DNA from 3 places in the Enterobacter sp. genome. Region 2 is predicted to be linked to each of the others. Evidence: predicted binding sites of a transcription regulator. Region 2 holds the regulator's gene; each other region holds the start of a gene.
The links. The regulator LexA, encoded in region 2, represses DNA repair genes until DNA is damaged. The targets are predictions, from matches to a motif close to TNCTGTATGTACATACAGNA.
Positions count from the first base shown of each region.

Region 1: a site for LexA is predicted at 3,068-3,087, ahead of metR (HTH-type transcriptional regulator MetR). Genes of this name have one in related genera too.
Region 3: a site for LexA is predicted at 1,537-1,556, ahead of uvrA (excinuclease ABC subunit UvrA). Genes of this name have one in related genera too.

Region 1 is NZ_CDRQYH010000013.1:49,947-56,518, forward strand. It holds gene pldB (lysophospholipase L2) at 1-381, shown strand, start outside; gene yigL (sugar/pyridoxal phosphate phosphatase YigL) at 413-1,213, shown strand; gene ACWYRJ_RS06490 (carboxylate/amino acid/amine transporter) at 1,296-2,195, shown strand; gene metR (HTH-type transcriptional regulator MetR) at 2,083-3,036, opposite strand; gene metE (5-methyltetrahydropteroyltriglutamate--homocysteine S-methyltransferase) at 3,152-5,413, shown strand; gene ACWYRJ_RS06505 (dienelactone hydrolase family protein) at 5,463-6,269, opposite strand; gene udp (uridine phosphorylase) at 6,525-6,572, shown strand, end outside.
Region 2 is NZ_CDRQYH010000014.1:167-6,738, reverse strand. It holds gene gntU (gluconate transporter) at 1-680, shown strand, start outside; gene plsB (glycerol-3-phosphate 1-O-acyltransferase PlsB) at 786-3,206, opposite strand; gene ACWYRJ_RS06625 (diacylglycerol kinase) at 3,361-3,729, shown strand; gene lexA (transcriptional repressor LexA) at 3,838-4,446, shown strand; gene dinF (MATE family efflux transporter DinF) at 4,509-5,846, shown strand; gene ACWYRJ_RS06610 (CsbD family protein) at 5,967-6,176, shown strand; gene zur (zinc uptake transcriptional repressor Zur) at 6,224-6,572, opposite strand, start outside.
Region 3 is NZ_CDRQYH010000017.1:50,074-56,645, forward strand. It holds gene ACWYRJ_RS07755 (YjcB family protein) at 519-800, shown strand; gene ssb1 (single-stranded DNA-binding protein SSB1) at 861-1,391, opposite strand; gene uvrA (excinuclease ABC subunit UvrA) at 1,642-4,464, shown strand; gene ACWYRJ_RS07770 (MmcQ/YjbR family DNA-binding protein) at 4,468-4,821, opposite strand; gene ACWYRJ_RS07775 (secondary thiamine-phosphate synthase enzyme YjbQ) at 4,824-5,240, opposite strand; gene aphA (acid phosphatase AphA) at 5,354-6,067, opposite strand; gene tyrB (aromatic amino acid transaminase) at 6,314-6,572, opposite strand, start outside.

The sequences.
Region 1 (6,572 bases), on a different contig from region 2:
CCGTTCGCCATCAACGTCTTAACCCACAGTCGGCAGCGTTATCGCCGCAACCTGCGCTTTTATGCCGATGAACCACGCTTACGCGTCGGCGGCCCGACCTGGCACTGGGTGCGGGAGGGTATTATGGCCGGTGAGCAGGTGCTGGCGGGCGTAGGTGATGATGATACGCCGACGCTTCTGATTCAGGCGGAAGAAGAGCGTGTGGTGGATAACCGCATGCATGACCGCTATTGTGAACTGCGCGCTGCTGCCGGTCACCCTTGTGAAGGGGGTAAACCGCTGGTCATTAACGGCGCGTTCCATGAGATCCTTTTTGAAAAGGACGCTATGCGCTCAGTCGCGCTCAACGCCATTGTTGAATTTTTCAACAGGCATAATTGATTTTTGTTTTCCACCAGAGGTTGAAATCCCTATGTACCAGGTTGTTGCATCTGATTTAGATGGCACGCTGCTTTCCCCCGACCACACCCTGTCGCCTTACGCGAAAGAGACCTTAAAACTCCTGACTGCCCGTGGTGTGAACTTTGTGTTCGCCACCGGCCGCCACCACGTCGACGTGGGGCAGATCCGCGATAATCTCGAGATCAAATCGTACATGATCACCTCCAACGGTGCGCGCGTGCATGATACCGACGGCAACCTGATCTTTACCCACAACCTGGATCGCGATATTGCCGCCGATCTGTTTGGCGTGGTGCATAACAACCCGGCTATCGTCACTAACGTTTACCGCGACGACGACTGGTTTATGAACCGCCACCGTCCGGATGAAATGCGTTTCTTCAAGGAGGCGGTATTCAACTACTCCCTTTACGAACCGGGCCTGCTGGAGCCGGAAGGGATCAGCAAGGTGTTCTTCACCTGCGACAGCCACGAAGAGCTGCTCCCCCTGGAACAGGCGATCAACGCTCGCTGGGGCGATCGCGTCAACGTAAGCTTCTCAACCCTGACCTGTCTTGAAGTGATGGCGGGTGGCGTCTCCAAAGGTCACGCGCTGGAAGCGGTTGCGAAACGCCTGGGCTTCGGGCTCAAAGACTGTATCGCCTTCGGTGACGGCATGAACGACGCCGAGATGCTTTCAATGGCAGGCAAGGGCTGCATCATGCAGAACGCGCACCAGCGTCTGAAGGATCTCCACCCTGAACTGGAAGTCATTGGTTCTAACGCTGACAACGCGGTACCGAAGTATCTGCGCAAGCTGTTCCTTGAATAATCTTCACTTGATTGTTTATTGCCCAGTTGTCAACTAAAGAGTTCGCTACAATGCCTCTCCTTCTTTCTGAGAGACAAGCATTGTGGCGCTACTCATTATCACCACTATCCTGTGGGCCTTCTCCTTTAGCCTGATTGGCGAATACCTTGCCGGTTCGGTCGACAGCTACTTCTCGGTGCTGATGCGCGTGGGGCTGGCGGCACTGGTGTTCCTGCCGTTTCTGCGCACGCGCGGACAGTCGCTGAAAACGATTGTGCTGTATATGCTGGTGGGGGCGATGCAGCTCGGCATCATGTATTTGTTCAGCTTCCGGGCTTACGTCTATCTGTCCGTCTCGGAATTCCTGCTCTTTACCGTGCTGACGCCGCTCTACATCACGCTGATTTACGATCTGCTGAGTAAACGCCGTCTGCGCTGGGGATACCTGCTGAGCGCGGCGCTGGCGGTGATTGGCGCGGCGATTATTCGCTACGACAAAGTAAGCGATCACTTCTGGACCGGGCTGATGTTCGTCCAGCTCGCCAACATCAGTTTCGCTATCGGCATGGTGGGCTACAAACGCCTGATGGAAACCCGTCCGATGCCGCAGCATAACGCGTTCGCATGGTTTTATATGGGCGCCGCGATTGTCGCGGTAGCGGCGTGGTTTATGCTCGGTAACCCGCAAAAGTTGCCTACCACCATCGTACAGTGGGGTGTTCTGGTCTGGCTGGGCGTCGTGGCTTCCGGGTTGGGGTACTTCATGTGGAACTACGGCGCGACGCAGGTCGACGCCGGTACGCTGGGGATTATGAACAACGTGCATGTCCCGGCAGGGCTGCTGGTCAACCTTGCCATCTGGCAGCAACAGCCGCACTGGCCAAGCTTCCTTATTGGGGGAGCGGTGATCCTGGCTTCGCTGTGGGTCCATCGACGCTGGGTCGCTCCGCGCTCCGCACAAACGGAAGATGGTCGCACGCGTGGTTCCGCGCTGAGCGAATAAACGCCTCCGTAATCGGCTGACGCTGCTCGCCATCGCGCACGGCGGCGTACAGCCGGCTCCACAGTCCTTCACCCAGGGTTTTGGTGACCACCAGGCCCTGGCGTTCAAAACTCTCCACCACCCAGTGCGGCAGCGCCGCGATACCCATGCTGGCCGCCACCATCTGAATCAGCAGCAGGGTGTTATCCACGCTTTTCAGCTGCGGGCTAATGCCCGCGGGCTGCAGGAAGTGACGCCAGATATCCAGACGACTGCGCTGAACCGGGTAAATCAGCAGCGTTTCCGTCGCCAGGTCTTCCGGCGTGATGCGCGTTTTGGCCGCCAGCGGGTGGTCCGGCGCCAGCACCAGGCGCACCTCATAATCAAACATCGGCGAATAGTGCAGGCCGCTGCGCGGCAGAATGTCAGAGGTCATGACCAGATCCAGCTCGCCCTGCTGCAGCGATGGCTGCGGGTCGAACGTCACGCCGGATTTAAAGTCCATCTCCACCTGCGGCCACTTCTGGCGGAAGTTCTCAAGCGCGGGGGTCAGCCACTGAATACAGCTGTGGCACTCAATAGCGATACGCAGTTTGGTCTGCTGCGGTTCGTTACACGCCTGCAGCGCGCTCGCGATTTGCGGCAGAACCTGATTCGCCAGCTGAAGGAGAATTTCACCCTGCGGCGTAAAGCGTAGCGGCTGGCTTTTACGCACAAAAAGACGGAAGCCGAGGCGTTGTTCCAGATCGCTGAACTGGTGAGAAAGGGCGGACTGTGTCTGGTGCAGCGTGGCCGCAGCAGCCGCGAGCGAACCGCAGTTTCGCAACGCTTGTAGCGTTTTCAGGTGTTTAATCTCGATCATGAAAGTCCTTCACTTCGCCATGAACATTTTGCGCTTGAGGAATATACAGTACCTGCCAATTATAGAAGTGTAAACATCTGGACGTCTAAATAACGAATTTCACAAGGGGTACACCATGACAATCCGCAATCACACTCTCGGTTTCCCTCGCGTTGGCCTGCGTCGCGAGCTGAAAAAAGCGCAAGAAAGCTACTGGGCGGGTAACGCCACGCGTGAAGAGCTGCTGGCGGTGGGACGCGAGCTGCGCGCCCGCCACTGGGATCAGCAGAAGCAGGCGGGCATTGACCTGCTGCCGGTGGGCGATTTCGCCTGGTACGACCATGTTCTGACGACCAGCCTGCTGCTTGGCAACGTGCCGGCTCGTCATCAGAACAAAGATGGATCGGTAGATATCGATACCCTGTTCCGCATCGGCCGTGGCCGTGCGCCAACGGGTGAGCCAGCGGCAGCGGCGGAAATGACTAAGTGGTTTAACACTAACTATCACTATATGGTGCCGGAGTTCGTAAAAGGTCAGCAGTTTAAACTGACCTGGACGCAGCTTCTGGATGAAGTGGACGAAGCGCTGGCGCTGGGCCACCAGGTTAAACCCGTGCTGCTGGGGCCAGTGACCTATCTGTGGCTGGGGAAAGTCAAAGGCGAGCAGTTCGATCGTCTGAGCCTGCTGAAGGACATTCTGCCGGTCTACAAACAGGTGCTGATTGAGCTGGGCAAACGCGGCATTCAGTGGGTGCAAATCGACGAACCGGCGCTGGTGCTCGAGTTGCCTCAGGAATGGCTCGATGCCTTCAAACCGGCGTATGATGCGCTCACCGGGGAGGTGAAGCTGCTACTGACAACCTATTTCGAAGGCGTGACGCCGAACCTGAACACGATTACCGCGCTGCCGGTGCAGGGCCTGCACGTAGACCTTGTACACGGTAAAGATGATGTGACGGAGCTGCATAAGCGCCTGCCCGCAGACTGGCTGCTCTCCGCCGGTCTGGTGAATGGCCGTAACGTCTGGCGCGCCGATCTGACCGAGAAATATGCACAAATCAAAGACATCGTCGGTAAACGTGAGCTGTGGGTGGCCTCGTCCTGCTCGCTGCTGCACAGCCCGATCGACCTGAGCGTGGAAACCCGTCTCGACCCTGAAGTAAAGAGCTGGTTTGCCTTCGCGCTGCAAAAATGTGAAGAGCTGGCCCTGCTGCGCGACGCGCTGAACAGCGGCGACACGGCGGCAATTACCGAATGGAGCGCCCCGATCCGGGCGCGCCGCCACTCCGCGCGCGTGCATAACCCGGCGGTGGAAAAACGTCTGGCGGCCATCACCGCCCAGGACAGCCAGCGCCAGAGCCCGTATGAGGTGCGCGCCGAAGCCCAGCGCGCCCGCTTCAATCTGCCTGCGTGGCCGACCACGACGATTGGTTCCTTCCCGCAGACCACCGAGATCCGCGGCCTGCGTCTGGACTTTAAAAAGGGCAATCTGGATGCGAATCACTACCGCACCGGGATCGCGGAACACATCAAGCAGGCGATTATCGAGCAGGAACGCCTTGGGCTGGACGTGCTGGTGCACGGTGAAGCAGAGCGTAATGACATGGTGGAATACTTTGGCGAGCACCTGGACGGCTTCGTCTTTACCCAGAACGGCTGGGTGCAGAGCTATGGCTCCCGATGCGTGAAGCCGCCGGTGGTCATCGGTGACGTCAGCCGTCCGGAAGCGATCACGGTTGAGTGGGCGAAGTACGCCCAGTCCCTGACCGACAAGCCGGTGAAAGGCATGCTCACCGGTCCTGTGACCATTCTTTGCTGGTCCTTCCCGCGTGAAGACGTGACCCGTGAAACCATCGCCAAACAGATCGCCCTGGCGCTGCGTGATGAGGTGGCGGATCTGGAAGCCGCAGGCATTGGCATTATTCAGATTGACGAACCGGCCCTGCGCGAAGGTCTGCCGCTGCGTCGCAGCGACTGGGACGCCTACCTGCAGTGGGGCGTGGAGGCGTTCCGCATCAACGCCGCGGTGGCGAAGGACGACACTCAGATCCACACCCACATGTGTTACTGCGAATTTAACGACATCATGGATTCTATTGCCGCGCTGGACGCCGACGTGATCACTATTGAGACCTCGCGTTCAGATATGGAGCTGCTGGAGTCGTTTGAAGAATTCGACTACCCGAACGAAATCGGGCCGGGCGTGTACGACATCCACTCCCCGAACGTGCCGAGCGTGGAGTGGATTGAAGCCCTGCTGAAAAAAGCGGCCCAGCGTATTCCGGCAGAGCGTCTTTGGGTAAACCCGGACTGCGGACTGAAAACCCGCGGCTGGCCTGAAACCCGCGCAGCGCTGGCGAACATGGTGAAGGCAGCGCAGAATTTGCGTCAGGCGTAGGGGTATTGGATGGCCCGGTAAGGCGTAACCGCCTCCGGGCTTATTGTTATTACGCTTTCTTACCGCCGTACTGGCTAAACCACGCCAGCATTCTCTGCCAGCCATCTTTGGCTGATTCCGCGTGATAGCTCGGACGATAATCGGCGTTAAACGCATGCCCGGCATCCGGGTACACCACAATCTCCGCCTTCGCATTGGCCGCACGCAGCGCATGGCGCATGGTTTCTACCGAATCCAGCGAAATACCGGTGTCCTGACCGCCATAAAGCCCTAACACGGGGGCATTTAACTCGGTGGCGATATCGACGGGATGTTTAGGCGAATTCAGCGTTTTTTCACCCACCAGTTTGCCGTACCAGGCGACAGCAGCTTTGAGCTGCGGGTTATGCGCGGCATACAGCCAGCTAATGCGACCGCCCCAGCAGAAACCGGTGACCAGCAGACGATGCGGATCGCCGCCGTTGCGCGCCGCCCAGCTGGCGACATGATCGAGATCGGCCAGCACCTGCGCGTCCGGGACTTTGCTGACCAGGTTGCTGAGCAATGTTGGAATATCACTGTAGTCGTTCGGATTGCCCTGACGGAAGTAGAGCTCTGGCGCAACGGCCAGATACCCTTCCAGCGCCAGCCGGCGGCAGAGGTCGCGAATGTGTTCGTGAACACCAAATATTTCCTGAATCACAATCACGATGGGTAGCGGACCCTCTGCCGATTTTGGTCGGGCGTGATAAGCAGGCATATTCTCCCCCTGCGAGGGAATAGAGGTCTCGCCCGCGGTAATTGCCGCTTCTGGAGTCGACACGATGGTTGAAGCATGTGGGGCCGCAGCAGGTGCAAAACCGGTTTTTTCAGTCATGGCATTCTCCGTACCAATGAGTTAGCGCAAAGGTAAATATAGACACCAGGTTAACAACTCACAGTGCCTTAAACGGTCTATCTTTTGTGCAGCACCTGGCGATATAACTTGTTAATGTGATGTAAATCACTTTTTTATGGAAATTCAATGTAACCATTTTCATTCATGGTGAGGTTCGTCACGAAAATATGCTTACTGCTTCTGTAAAGTACCGTTTTACTTCTTCTGACTAACCGACCCACAGAGGAGTCACCTATGTCTAAGTCTGATGTTTTTCATCTCGGCCTTACTAAAAACGATTTA
Region 2 (6,572 bases):
GCAAAATGCCGTCCTTCGGCTTCAGCCTGTCGCTGATCCTGCTCCCGCTGGTTCTCGTGGGTCTGAAAACCATCGCCGCGCGCTTTGTGCCGGTGGGTTCTACCGCGTACGAATGGTTTGAGTTCATCGGTCACCCGTTCACGGCGATCCTGGTGGCGTGCCTGGTGGCGATTTACGGCCTGGCGATGCGTCAGGGGATGCCAAAAGACCGGGTGATGGAGATCTGCGGTGCCGCGCTGCAGCCTGCGGGTATTATCCTGCTGGTGATTGGTGCCGGCGGCGTGTTCAAGCAGGTACTGGTGGATTCCGGCGTGGGGCCGGCTCTGGGCGAAGCGCTGACCGGGATGGGCCTGCCGATTGCGGTAACCTGCTTTGTCCTGGCGGCGGCGGTTCGTATCATTCAGGGTTCCGCCACCGTGGCGTGTTTAACCGCCGTGGGTCTGGTGATGCCGGTGATTGAACAGCTGAACTACTCCGGTGCCCAGATGGCCGCGCTCTCTATCTGTATCGCGGGCGGTTCGATTGTGGTCTCTCACGTTAACGACGCCGGCTTCTGGCTGTTCGGTAAGTTTACCGGCGCCACCGAAGCGCAAACCCTGAAAACCTGGACGCTGATGGAAACCATACTCGGCACGACGGGTGCGATTGTCGGGATGATAGCCTTTACACTGCTGAGCTGAATGCGGTGATTTGACCAGGCTCAAAAATAAGGCCCGGTAGCGTAAGCGCTTACCGGGCCTTTTTATTATCCAGGGCGTCAGGCCGGGCCATAACCCGGCATTGCGTTACTCGCCCTGCGTGGCGCTCTCAATCGTCAAACGCACGTCCGAGGTAATCAGCTCTGCCAGCATCTGGTACACTTTCAGCGTCTCTTCCGGTTCGGCATCACCCGTATCGCTGATGAAGCCTTCATCACGCAGCGTCAGCACCAGAGAACTGAAGACTGCTTTGTCGAAGAATTCAGGGGCGTTAATGCCGTGCAAAACGGACAGACGCTGGGCCAGCGTCCGGCTCTCTTTCTCCAGCGTACCGCGGTTGATGGACGGGTTCGCGCTCAGCAGCCAGAACGTGATGGCGTAGCGCTGCAGCGTTTCGCGCGCACCGGCCGCCAGCAGCTGCAGGGTGCGGGAGCGTGACGGATTGATGTGCAGCTCGTCGTTGTTCAGGGTAATCAGCCCCTGGCGACGCATCTCTTCCGTCATCTTATCCAGTTCTGTCGCCAGCTCATCCCTACTCCAGCGCAGGAACAGCTCCGCTTTCAGCATCGGATAGATGGTCTCAAGATGGCGCAGTAGCTCCTGACGGGAAATATGTCGATGCTGGGTAATAATGGCGGCCATTAGCGACGGCAGCATCAGCATATGCGTGATGTTGTTGCGGTAGTAGGTCATCAGCACCGCCTGCTCGCGCGGCAGGATGATGATGTCGCCGATCGTGTCCTTTTCGACTTCAAACTTATTCATCTGAAGCGCGTGATCGATAAGCTCACTGGCGGTCGCAGAAGGTACGGTCGAATCAACCGAATACGGCACGTTCCGCATCATATCCAGATAGCAATCCAGCTGCTCTGTGAGCTGTTCACGGGTCAGCGAGCGCTGGCGCGAAGCCAGAAGCGCCGTACAGCACAGGTTCATGGCGTTAGCCGCACCGGCGTTGTTAATGCGCACCATCAGCTCGGACGCGATGCCATTAACCGTTGGCGTCAGCCAGGCCGGACGCACCGCTTCGATAGGATCGATGGACTCGCGCCACTCCGGAACATGATGATTCAGGTACGTCATCAGCGGCATCGGCTCGCCGAAGTTCACGTAGCCCTGACCGAGATTGCGCAGCTTGCTCAAGCCGCGCAGCATCTGCGGCAGGCTCTCTTTCTCTTTGGTCGCGCCACGCAGCTCTTTCGCGTACGTGCCCACTTCCATCACGTGCTCGTAGCCGATGTAGATAGGCACCAGCGTGATCGGACGGGTACCTCCGCGCAGCATGGCCTGGATGGTCATCGACAGCGTGCCGGTCTTCGGATCGAGCAGACGACCGGTACGGGAACGACCGCCTTCAACGAAGTACTCCACGGAATAGCCGCGGCTGAACAGCTCGCCCAGATACTCGCGGAACACGGTGGAGTAGAGCTTGTTGCCCTTGAAGGTACGACGAATAAAGAACGCACCCAGGCGACGGAAAATCGGGCCCGCCGGCCAGAAGTTCAGGTTGATACCGGCAGCTATGTGCGGTGGTACCAGCCCCTGATGATAGAGCACGTAGGAAAGGAGCAGGTAGTCCATGTGGCTGCGGTGGCAGGGGACATAGACAATCTCATGGCCATCATGCGCCAGTTGGCGTACACGTTCGGCGTTATGAACGTTGATGCCCTGATACAGGCGGTTCCACGTAAAGCCGAGGATACGATCGGAAAGGCGAATCATCTCGTAAGAGAAGTTCGCTGCAATCTCTTCCATCAGCGCAATGGCGTTCTGCTGGGCTTTCTCATGCGAAATTTTCTTGCTGCGCGCTTCATCTTCAACGGCGCGGGCAATTGCTTTGGAAGCCAGCAGCTTGTTGAACAGATCCTGACGCGCCGGGAGGCGTGGCCCTACGGCAGCGAGGCGCTGACGAGCGAAGTGCATACGCGCCACGCGCGCCAGTTTTTGCGCGATGATCTTGTCGGTGCCGTGCTCGTCCGCCATGCGACGCAGCGAAACGGAAGGGGAGAAACGCACAAAGCTGTCGCGTCCCAGCCAGGAGACCGCAAAGAACTTCTGGATGCCGTTAAGCATGCGCAGCGGCGGGTTCTCTTCACCTTTTTCGCGGCCCGGGCGACGACCAAACATCACCGATACCGGCACCATCTGCACATCCAGATCGGGGTTGCTGCGGTGCAGGTCGAGATAGTCATGGAACAGCTTGATGGACTCTTCTTTCGGCGTGTAATAGGTAAACACGCGCGGCCCGCCGTGGATGAACACGTAGCGCGGCAGCAGCGTACCGTCAACTTCCAGCGGTTCAAGCGGATCTGGTAAGTCATGCGCCAGACACTGGGCGCGAAGCGTCAGTAAGTCAGCCTTCGAGTTATAAGGCAAAACGTACATAATGGGACGCGACGTATCGAGCCCCAGTTCCAGCGCGGGTTCTGCTGGGATAGACTTGCTTTTTACCAGGATGCTTAATGGTAAATTAAGTAATTTGTAGTAAATTCGTGGCCAGCCGGACATAAACGATGTAAAGCCTCTGGTTAATAATGCAATTGCGGCGCAAGGATAACAGAAAGCGCGCAAAATTTCTGTTGTTACCCGTCATACTTCAGGCTGTAGCGAAACGCGCTACGGCTCCTGTTACTGACGCTCTTTTTTAAAAAAGGTTCTTTTAATGGCCAATAATACCACTGGGTTAACACGTATCATCAAAGCCGCCGGCTATTCATGGAAAGGTTTCCGTGCCGCATGGGCCAACGAGGCCGCGTTTCGCCAGGAGGGCGTCGCCGCTATCATCGCGGTGATCGTCGCCTGTTTCCTTGATGTTGATGCTATTACCCGCGTACTTCTTATCGGTTCCGTACTTCTGGTGATGATAGTGGAAATTCTTAATAGCGCTATTGAGGCCGTTGTGGATCGCATCGGTTCCGATTTCCATGAGCTTTCTGGCCGCGCAAAAGACATGGGATCTGCTGCCGTGTTACTGGCGATTATCACTGCCGTTATCACCTGGGTCACGCTGCTTTGGTCACATTTCCGATGAGCCTCGAGGAATAATTAAGTCCCTGGTTTTTTGTGCAGTTTTTGGTTCCAAAATCGCCTTTGACTGTATATACTCACAGCATAACTGTATATACACCCAGGGGGCGGAATGAAAGCGTTAACGACCAGGCAGCAAGAGGTGTTTGATCTCATCCGGGATCATATCGGCCAGACGGGTATGCCACCTACGCGTGCGGAAATCGCGCAGCGTCTGGGTTTCCGTTCTCCGAATGCTGCCGAAGAACACCTGAAAGCGCTGGCGCGTAAAGGCGTGATTGAGATTGTATCAGGCGCGTCACGCGGTATCCGACTGCTGGTAGAAGAAGAGACGGGCATTCCGCTGGTAGGTCGTGTTGCTGCCGGTGAGCCTTTACTGGCACAGCAGCATATTGAAGGTCATTACCAGGTCGATCCAGCCATGTTCAAGCCGAGCGCTGATTTTCTGCTGCGCGTTAGCGGCATGTCGATGAAAGACATCGGTATTCTTGACGGCGATCTGCTTGCGGTACATAAAACGCAGGATGTGCGTAACGGCCAGGTGGTTGTCGCGCGCATTGACGATGAAGTCACCGTCAAACGTCTGAAAAAACAGGGTAATACCGTTCAGTTACTGCCTGAAAACAACGAGTTCACCCCAATTGTGGTCGATCTCCGCGAACAGAACTTCTCTATCGAAGGTCTGGCAGTAGGCGTGATTCGTAACGGTGAATGGCTGTAATCTCTTCCTGACAGGCTACGCTTCCGCTGTAGCCTGTTCATCTACCTTTCCCGGTATTTCGCATGTCACTACTGACGGCATCAGATAAGGCATTGTGGCGTCTTGCCCTGCCGATGATTTTCTCCAATATTACCGTGCCTTTGCTGGGACTGGTTGATACTGCCGTTATAGGCCATCTTGATTCACCGGTTTATCTTGGCGGCGTGGCGATTGGCGCGACGGCAACCAGCTTCCTGTTTATGCTGTTGCTCTTTTTACGCATGAGCACCACCGGTCTTACCGCACAGGCTTATGGTGCGAAAGATCCGCTGCGTCTGGCGCGCGCGCTGGTGCAGCCGCTTATACTCGCGCTTGGCGCGGGTGCGTTAATCGTTGTATTACGGACACCCCTGATCGATCTTGCGCTTCATATCGTTGGCGGCAGCGAGGCGGTACTGGATCAGGCGCGACGTTTCCTTGAAATCCGGTGGCTCAGCGCGCCAGCGTCGCTGGCTAACCTGGTTCTGCTGGGGTGGCTACTGGGCGTTCAGTATGCCCGGGCGCCAGTGATTTTGCTGGTGGTGGGCAACCTTCTCAACATTGTGCTGGATATCTGGCTGGTGATGGGCCTGCATATGAACGTGCGGGGCGCGGCGCTGGCGACGGCGATTGCCGAATACGGGACCTTTATCATTGGCTTGTGGATGGTCTGGCGCGTGCTGTCGATGCGCGGGATCTCTCTGGCGCTGCTCAAAACCGCATGGCGCGGCAATATCCGTAAGCTGCTGGCCCTCAACCGTGACATCATGCTGCGCTCGCTGCTTCTTCAGCTCTGCTTCGGCGCGCTGACGGTTTTCGGGGCTCGACTGGGGCCAGAAATCGTGGCGGTCAACGCGATATTGATGACGCTTCTGACCTTTACCGCCTATGCGCTGGACGGTTTTGCCTACGCGGTTGAAGCGCATTCCGGGCAGGCGTACGGTGCGCGAGAAAGCGGGCAGCTTCAGGATGTCTGGCGGGCAGCCTGCCGTCAGTCGGGACTGGTGGCGCTGGCCTTTGGTCTGGTTTACGCCTGCTTTGGTGAGCAGATCGTTGCATTGCTGACGTCTATACCTGCTCTGCGCGAGTTGGCGAGTCACTATCTCCTCTGGCAAGTCATCTTACCGGTGGTCGGCGTCTGGTGTTATCTGCTGGACGGCATGTTTATTGGTGCGACGCGCGGAGCGGAAATGCGCAACAGCATGGCGGTCGCGGCGGCAGGGTTTAGTCTGACGCTGCTAACGCTTCCCTGGCTGGGTAATCACGGTTTGTGGCTGGCCCTGGCCGTCTTCCTCTCGCTGCGCGGGTTATCGCTGGCGTTTATCTGGCACCGCCACTGGCAAAACGATACCTGGTTCTCTTCGCGCCACGATATATCGTGACGGTTAAAGATTCCGAATATGAAATTAAGTACGGAATCCTTAACTACAATAATTATCACGTCCAGCAGAAAAGAACGTAACGGACGTTACGACCCGACGCTTAACTAAGAGGACACGATGATGAATAAAGACGAAATCGGCGGCAACTGGAAGCAGTTCAAAGGTAAAGCGAAAGAAAAGTGGGGTAAGCTGACTGATGACGATATGACCGTCATTGAAGGTAAACGCGATCAGCTTGTCGGTAAAATTCAGGAACGTTACGGCTACGCGAAAGATCAGGCGGAAAATGAAGTCAAAGACTGGGAAACCCGTAACGACTACCGCTGGTAACGCTGAATAACCCACAGGGCGGCTCTAAGCCGCCTTTTCTTTTGCCGTTAACGCGGCTTTTTCTTCACCAGAATAGAGTGGTCGTGCTGACACGCGTCCTGATGGCGACAGGCTTCCACCTCCACGCACGCGGAACAGAGCCCGTGCGCCTCAATCACGTTATGACGCAGGGCAAACCCCATTTTCGCTGCCAGCGTATGCATAATGTCTTCCACGCCTTCCGCAGCCTCTTCTTTCACCACGCCGCAGCGGTCACAGATAAACATCGCCGATGTGTGGGTGGGCTGATCGAACAGATGGCACAGCACATAGCTGTTTGTGGATTCCACCTTGTGCACGAACCCTTGTTCCAGCAGGAAATCCAATGCGCGATAAACCGTCGGCGGCTTTGCCTGC
Region 3 (6,572 bases), on a different contig from region 2:
AATTTCGTTATGACGATAATATTTTCCCGTAAGTTAAACTGTAAGTATTCGTTCCGTTTCAATTAAGGGAAATAATTATCCAGCCCGCCGGGGCCGACGGAAAGATAACACAACAGGCGATCGTTGATTAAGCCAAACGTCTGACAGCATGAAAAAAGTACAACATCGTCATGACGTTTTATGCTATTTGCGCCGGGTACTGTGTTTGTTGATTTATAAATAATCAGTCTTGACCACAGTATTTTCAGTAATGGCGGAGAATAACGCCCCTGTTATAAAAACCGAATTTGCGGTATCCCCACTTACCCGACGGTCGTTTCCGGCACGTTGTGGGTTCACTTCCTCATGCGCCGAGGCTGGTCCTGCCTACAGAATCGCTTTTCCTGAGGAATAAAATCCTCTTTTTTGATCGCACTGGCACTGGCGAATAAATCATCAATTGTGATATAGTTCACACATATTTTGTAACGAGAAACACTGTTTCATTCAGTTCGTCTGTTTTGTAGAGGATGGGTTTTATGGCAACCATTACTACCAGCATGGTTCTTCTGCGCTGGCCTTTGTTGAGTGCGGTACTGATGTTTTTAGCCAGCACGCTGAACATTCAGTTTCGTAAATCTGACTATGCGGGTCTTGCTGTCATCAGCACCCTGCTGGGGCTGGGCGCTGCCTGCTGGTTTGCAACGGGTCTGCTTGGTATCACCCTGTTGGATATCGCTGCCGTCTGGGAAAATATTAAAGTGGTGATGGTTGAGGCGATGAGCCACACGCCGCCAGACTGGCCGATGGTGATTACCTGATCCCTTACGGAATAAAAAAACCCAGACGATGGTCTGGGTTTTTTGTTTAGCACGCGGAAATCAGAACGGAATGTCGTCGTCGAAATCCATTGGCGGTTCGTTAGACGGCGCCGGAGCAGACTGCTGCTGCGGACGAGACTGTGCTCCGCCGCTGAACTGGTTGCCACCCTGCGGCTGCTGAGGCTGACCCCAACCGCCCTGCTGCTGGCTCTGACCGCCACCTGCAGGTGCGCCGCCGCCCTGACGGCCACCCAGCATCTGCATGGTGCCGCCCACGTTGACCACTACTTCAGTCGTATACTTCTCAGCTCCGGACTGATCGGTCCATTTGCGGGTACGCAGCTGGCCTTCGATATAGACCTGAGAACCTTTGCGCAGATATTCTCCGGCCACTTCGGCCAGTTTGCCAAACAGCACAACGCGGTGCCATTCGGTCTGCTCTTTCATCTCACCGGTCGCTTTATCACGCCAGGATTCGGAAGTAGCCAGCGTAATGTTGGCAACTGCGCCACCACTCGGCATGTAGCGTACTTCCGGGTCCTGGCCCAGATTACCGACGAGAATCACCTTGTTTACGCCTCTGCTGGCCATGTTCGTGTCTCCTGAATACGTTTCTTAATAGTGTAAACGCGCGAGTGTACCATTTCCATGCTGCACTTTGATAGTTGCGTAGCACGTTCCAGAGTTCTCCCGCAACTCAACATTGTTACACAGCGAATCAGAAAATGCATTCCAATACTGTATATTCAAACAGGTCAAATTGTGTCATAATTAGCCGTTTCTGACAGCCGTTTGTCCTTCAAACAAACCAGGCAATCCGTGTTCCAACCGGGAAAGGTGAATGGATAAGATCGAAGTTCGGGGCGCCCGCACCCACAATCTCAAGAATATCAACCTCATAATCCCTCGCGACAAACTCATTGTCGTGACCGGGCTTTCGGGGTCTGGCAAATCCTCACTGGCTTTCGACACTCTGTATGCCGAAGGACAGCGTCGTTACGTTGAATCGCTCTCGGCGTACGCTCGTCAGTTCCTGTCACTGATGGAAAAACCGGATGTCGACCATATTGAAGGGTTGTCACCTGCTATCTCTATTGAGCAGAAGTCCACGTCGCATAACCCGCGCTCAACGGTCGGTACCATTACCGAAATTCATGACTACCTGCGTCTGCTGTATGCCCGCGTGGGCGAGCCGCGCTGCCCGGACCACGACGTCCCGCTGGCGGCGCAAACCGTGAGCCAGATGGTCGATAACGTGCTGTCGCAGCCGGAAGGCAAGCGCCTGATGCTCCTTGCGCCAATCATCAAAGAGCGTAAGGGCGAACACACCAAAACGCTGGAAAACCTGGCAAGCCAGGGCTATATCCGCGCCCGTATCGACGGCGAAGTGTGTGACCTGTCCGATCCACCAAAGCTGGAGCTGCAGAAGAAGCACACCATCGAAGTGGTGATTGACCGCTTTAAGGTGCGCGACGATCTCGCCACGCGACTGGCGGAATCCTTTGAAACGGCGCTGGAACTCTCTGGCGGCACGGCCGTGGTCTCCGACATGGACGATCCAAAAGCGGAAGAGCTGCTCTTCTCCGCCAACTTTGCCTGCCCGATTTGCGGCTACAGCATGCGCGAGCTGGAACCGCGCCTGTTCTCCTTTAACAACCCGGCGGGCGCGTGCCCGACGTGTGACGGCCTGGGCGTGCAGCAGTATTTCGATCCGGATCGCGTGATCCAGAACCCGGAGCTGTCGCTGGCGGGCGGGGCCATTCGCGGCTGGGACAAGCGTAACTTCTACTACTTCCAGATGCTGAAATCGCTGGCAGAACACTACAAGTTCGACGTTGAAGCGCCGTGGGCCAGCCTGAGCCCGAACGTGCACAAAGTGATCCTGTTCGGTTCCGGTAAAGAGAACATCGAGTTCAAATACATGAACGATCGCGGCGATACCTCCGTGCGTCGCCACCCGTTCGAAGGGGTGCTGCACAACATGGAGCGCCGCTACAAAGAGACTGAATCCAGCGCGGTGCGCGAGGAGCTGGCGAAGTTCATCAGCAACCGCTCCTGTGCCACCTGTGAAGGAACGCGCCTGCGCCGCGAAGCGCGCCACGTGTTTGTGGAAAACACGGCGCTGCCGACCATCTCAGACATGAGCATCGGCCACGCGATGGACTTCTTCAATAACCTGAAGCTCTCCGGCCAGCGCGCGAAAATAGCCGAAAAAGTGCTGAAAGAGATTGGCGATCGCCTGAAATTCCTGGTGAACGTCGGCCTGAACTACCTGACGTTATCCCGCTCGGCAGAAACGCTCTCCGGCGGTGAAGCGCAGCGTATACGTCTGGCGAGCCAGATTGGCGCGGGTCTGGTAGGCGTGATGTACGTACTGGATGAGCCGTCCATCGGCTTGCACCAGCGCGACAACGAGCGTCTGCTCGGCACGCTGGTCCACCTGCGCAACCTCGGCAACACGGTAATCGTGGTCGAGCACGATGAAGATGCGATCCGCGCGGCTGATCACGTGATCGATATTGGTCCGGGCGCAGGCGTACACGGCGGGCAGGTGGTTGCAGAAGGGACGCTGAAGGACATCATGGCGGTGCCCGAATCGCTGACCGGTCAGTACATGAGCGGCAAGCGTAAGATTGAGGTGCCAAAACAGCGCGTAGCGGCAGATCCAGAAAAAGTGCTGAAGCTGACCGGCGCGCGCGGCAACAATCTCAAAGACGTCACCCTGACGCTGCCTGTTGGCCTGTTTACCTGTATCACCGGCGTATCCGGTTCCGGTAAATCGACGCTGATCAACGATACGCTGTTCCCGATTGCGCAGACGGCGCTGAACGGCGCGACGCTGGCCGAGCCGGCGCCGTACCGTGACATCCAGGGGCTGGAGCATTTCGACAAAGTTATCGATATTGACCAGAGCCCGATTGGCCGTACCCCGCGCTCTAACCCGGCAACCTATACCGGCGTCTTCACGCCCGTACGTGAACTGTTTGCCGGTGTGCCGGAAGCACGCTCCCGCGGCTATACGCCAGGACGTTTCAGCTTTAACGTACGCGGTGGCCGCTGCGAAGCGTGCCAGGGCGATGGCGTGATCAAGGTTGAGATGCACTTCCTGCCGGATATCTACGTGCCGTGCGACCAGTGCAAAGGCAAGCGCTATAACCGAGAAACGCTGGAGATTAAGTACAAAGGCAAGACCATCCACGAAGTGCTGGACATGACCATCGAAGAGGCGCGCGAATTCTTTGATGCCGTTCCTGCGCTGGCGCGTAAGCTGCAGACGCTGATGGACGTGGGCCTGACCTACATTCGTCTGGGGCAGTCGGCAACCACGCTGTCCGGCGGCGAAGCGCAGCGCGTGAAGCTGGCGCGCGAGCTGTCAAAACGCGGCACCGGTCAGACGCTCTACATTCTGGACGAGCCGACCACCGGCCTGCACTTTGCCGATATCCAGCAGCTGCTCGACGTGCTGCATCAGTTGCGCGATCAGGGCAACACTATCGTGGTCATCGAACATAACCTGGACGTGATTAAAACCGCGGACTGGATTGTCGATCTCGGCCCGGAAGGCGGCAGCGGCGGCGGTGAAATTCTCGTCTCCGGTACGCCAGAGACGGTTGCAGAGTGCGAAGCCTCGCACACTGCGCGCTTCCTTAAACCGTTGCTGTAATTGTCACACGGAGAGCTGCTGTCGGGTCGTTTCCGGCAGCAGCTCAACCGCCTGCTGATAGGACGCGTCCACCAGGTAGTAAATTTGCGAGCCTGGAATCGATCCATCCAGATAGACGGTGCTCCAGTGCGCCTTATTCAGGTGCTTGCTCGGCCTCACGTCATCATGCTGTTGACGTAGCAAATCAGCCAGTTCAGGGCTGGTTTTCAGCGACGCCGCAGGACGGCCTTCCACCTCTTTCACCATCGCAAACAGCACATCCCCCACCTTAACCTGCGTGGCTTTCCAGTCGCTATGGACGCTCTGCTCCGCGCCGGGCTTGCTCATGCAGTACTGAAGTATCTCCGAAATTGTCATCCTTATTCCCCTTGTAGCGTGGCGATAATTTTACGCGAACCACCGTGAATGCGATGCTCTCCCAGCCAGATCCCCTGCCACGTTCCCAACAGCAGTCGCCCGTTGTGAACCGGCAGCATAAGCGATACGCCCAACAGGGAGGATTTAATATGCGAAGGCATATCGTCTGCCCCCTCATAGTCATGCTCATAAGGGGCGTTGTCCGGGACGCTCTTCAGAAAATGATGCTCCATGTCGGACCGGACGGTGGGATCGCAATTTTCATTAAGCGTGAGAGAGGCAGACGTGTGCTGAAGGAGCAGATGCAGCAAACCCGTCTTGACCCGCGGCAGGTCGCGGATTTGCCCGATGACTTCGTCCGTCACCAGATGAAATCCGCGTGGTTTAGCGCTTAAGGTCAGGGTCTGTTGATACCACATGTGCTGCTCCGTAATGAAAGATGAATCTTTCTAAGTGTGCAGCAAGAAGGCGAAAGGTAAAACCCGCAGCAACGAGATTTGCTTAAAAAAGAGTCAAAATCGTCGCCTGCGGTTTAATACTCAGAGTTCACAATGACCTCTTCGCCAAACTTTCCGGCCATCGGCAGCGGTCGATAGGTGGAGTTAGAGGCACGCAATACCCTGATTCCTCTGGCACCCACGTCATGCGCGGCGGTGATGTCGTTATCCGAATCGCCGTAGAATACTTTGATATTTTTCTTTTCCAGCCACTGGGTTTTGGTGTTTTGCCCTTCTTTGTCACCAGCAAAAATCACCGGATTCATGCTGGTCGCCGGGATCTGGAAATCATCCTGCAGCGTTTTCGAGACGGTTTCCGTTTTGGTCTGACTGCGGCCGGTCACAAAATAAATGCTGTCACCGCGCTTCACGTGCATGGCAATAAGTGCACGGGCAACCTCTTTCGGGATGCTGAATTCGTCCCAGCCGTTATTCATTTTTTCCCAGAATTCCGGGTTCTTCAGATACGCTTCGCTGTCGGGTGAATACGTTTTCTTCCCGCGCCAGAAGCCAGGGCTTGAGAACAGCACGGTATCGTCAATGTCAAAGCCCACGGCCATTGGCGCGCGGCCCATCAGGCTGTTTTCGATTTGGGCCACGGAAACCCAGTGAATAGGTGCCTGCTCGGCAAGAATGGCGGCGGTGGTGCCGGTGTAAAGCGGCGTCGGGGCAGAAGCTCGCGCGACGACGGCGCTATTAAGCGAGAACAATAAGCAGGCGGCGCTGAGCGCCAGTGTGATCTTGCGCATATTTTCCCCTGAAAATTCAGTTTGTTATCGTTTTAATTTGAGCGAACGGTCAAAAAACTATCCGACCATAACCCCAGCGGGAGGTGAAGGGAAGGAGTTTTTACTTATGAAGATGAATAAAAAGAAGATGATCACAAAGCGCAGATGTGACGTGTAGGCCCGGTAACCGGGCAAGATTCTTGTGCGGCCTGATGCCCTCACCCCAACCCTCTCCCACAGGGAGAGGGGGAAAAGAGTAGTGAGTACTTACATTACAGCAGCAAACGCCTGCGCCACGCGATGAACGTTGCTGGAATTCAGACCCGCCACGCACATACGGCCGCTGGCGATGAGATAAATGCCGAACTCTTCGCGAAGGCGATCGACCTGCGCCGCACTCAGTCCGGTATAGCTGAACATCCCGCGCTGCTTGAGCAGATAGTCGAAGTTATGTCCCGGCACCGCCTCTTTCAGGACGTTAACCAGTTCCTGACGCATCGAAAGAATGCGCTTACGCATCGCTTCC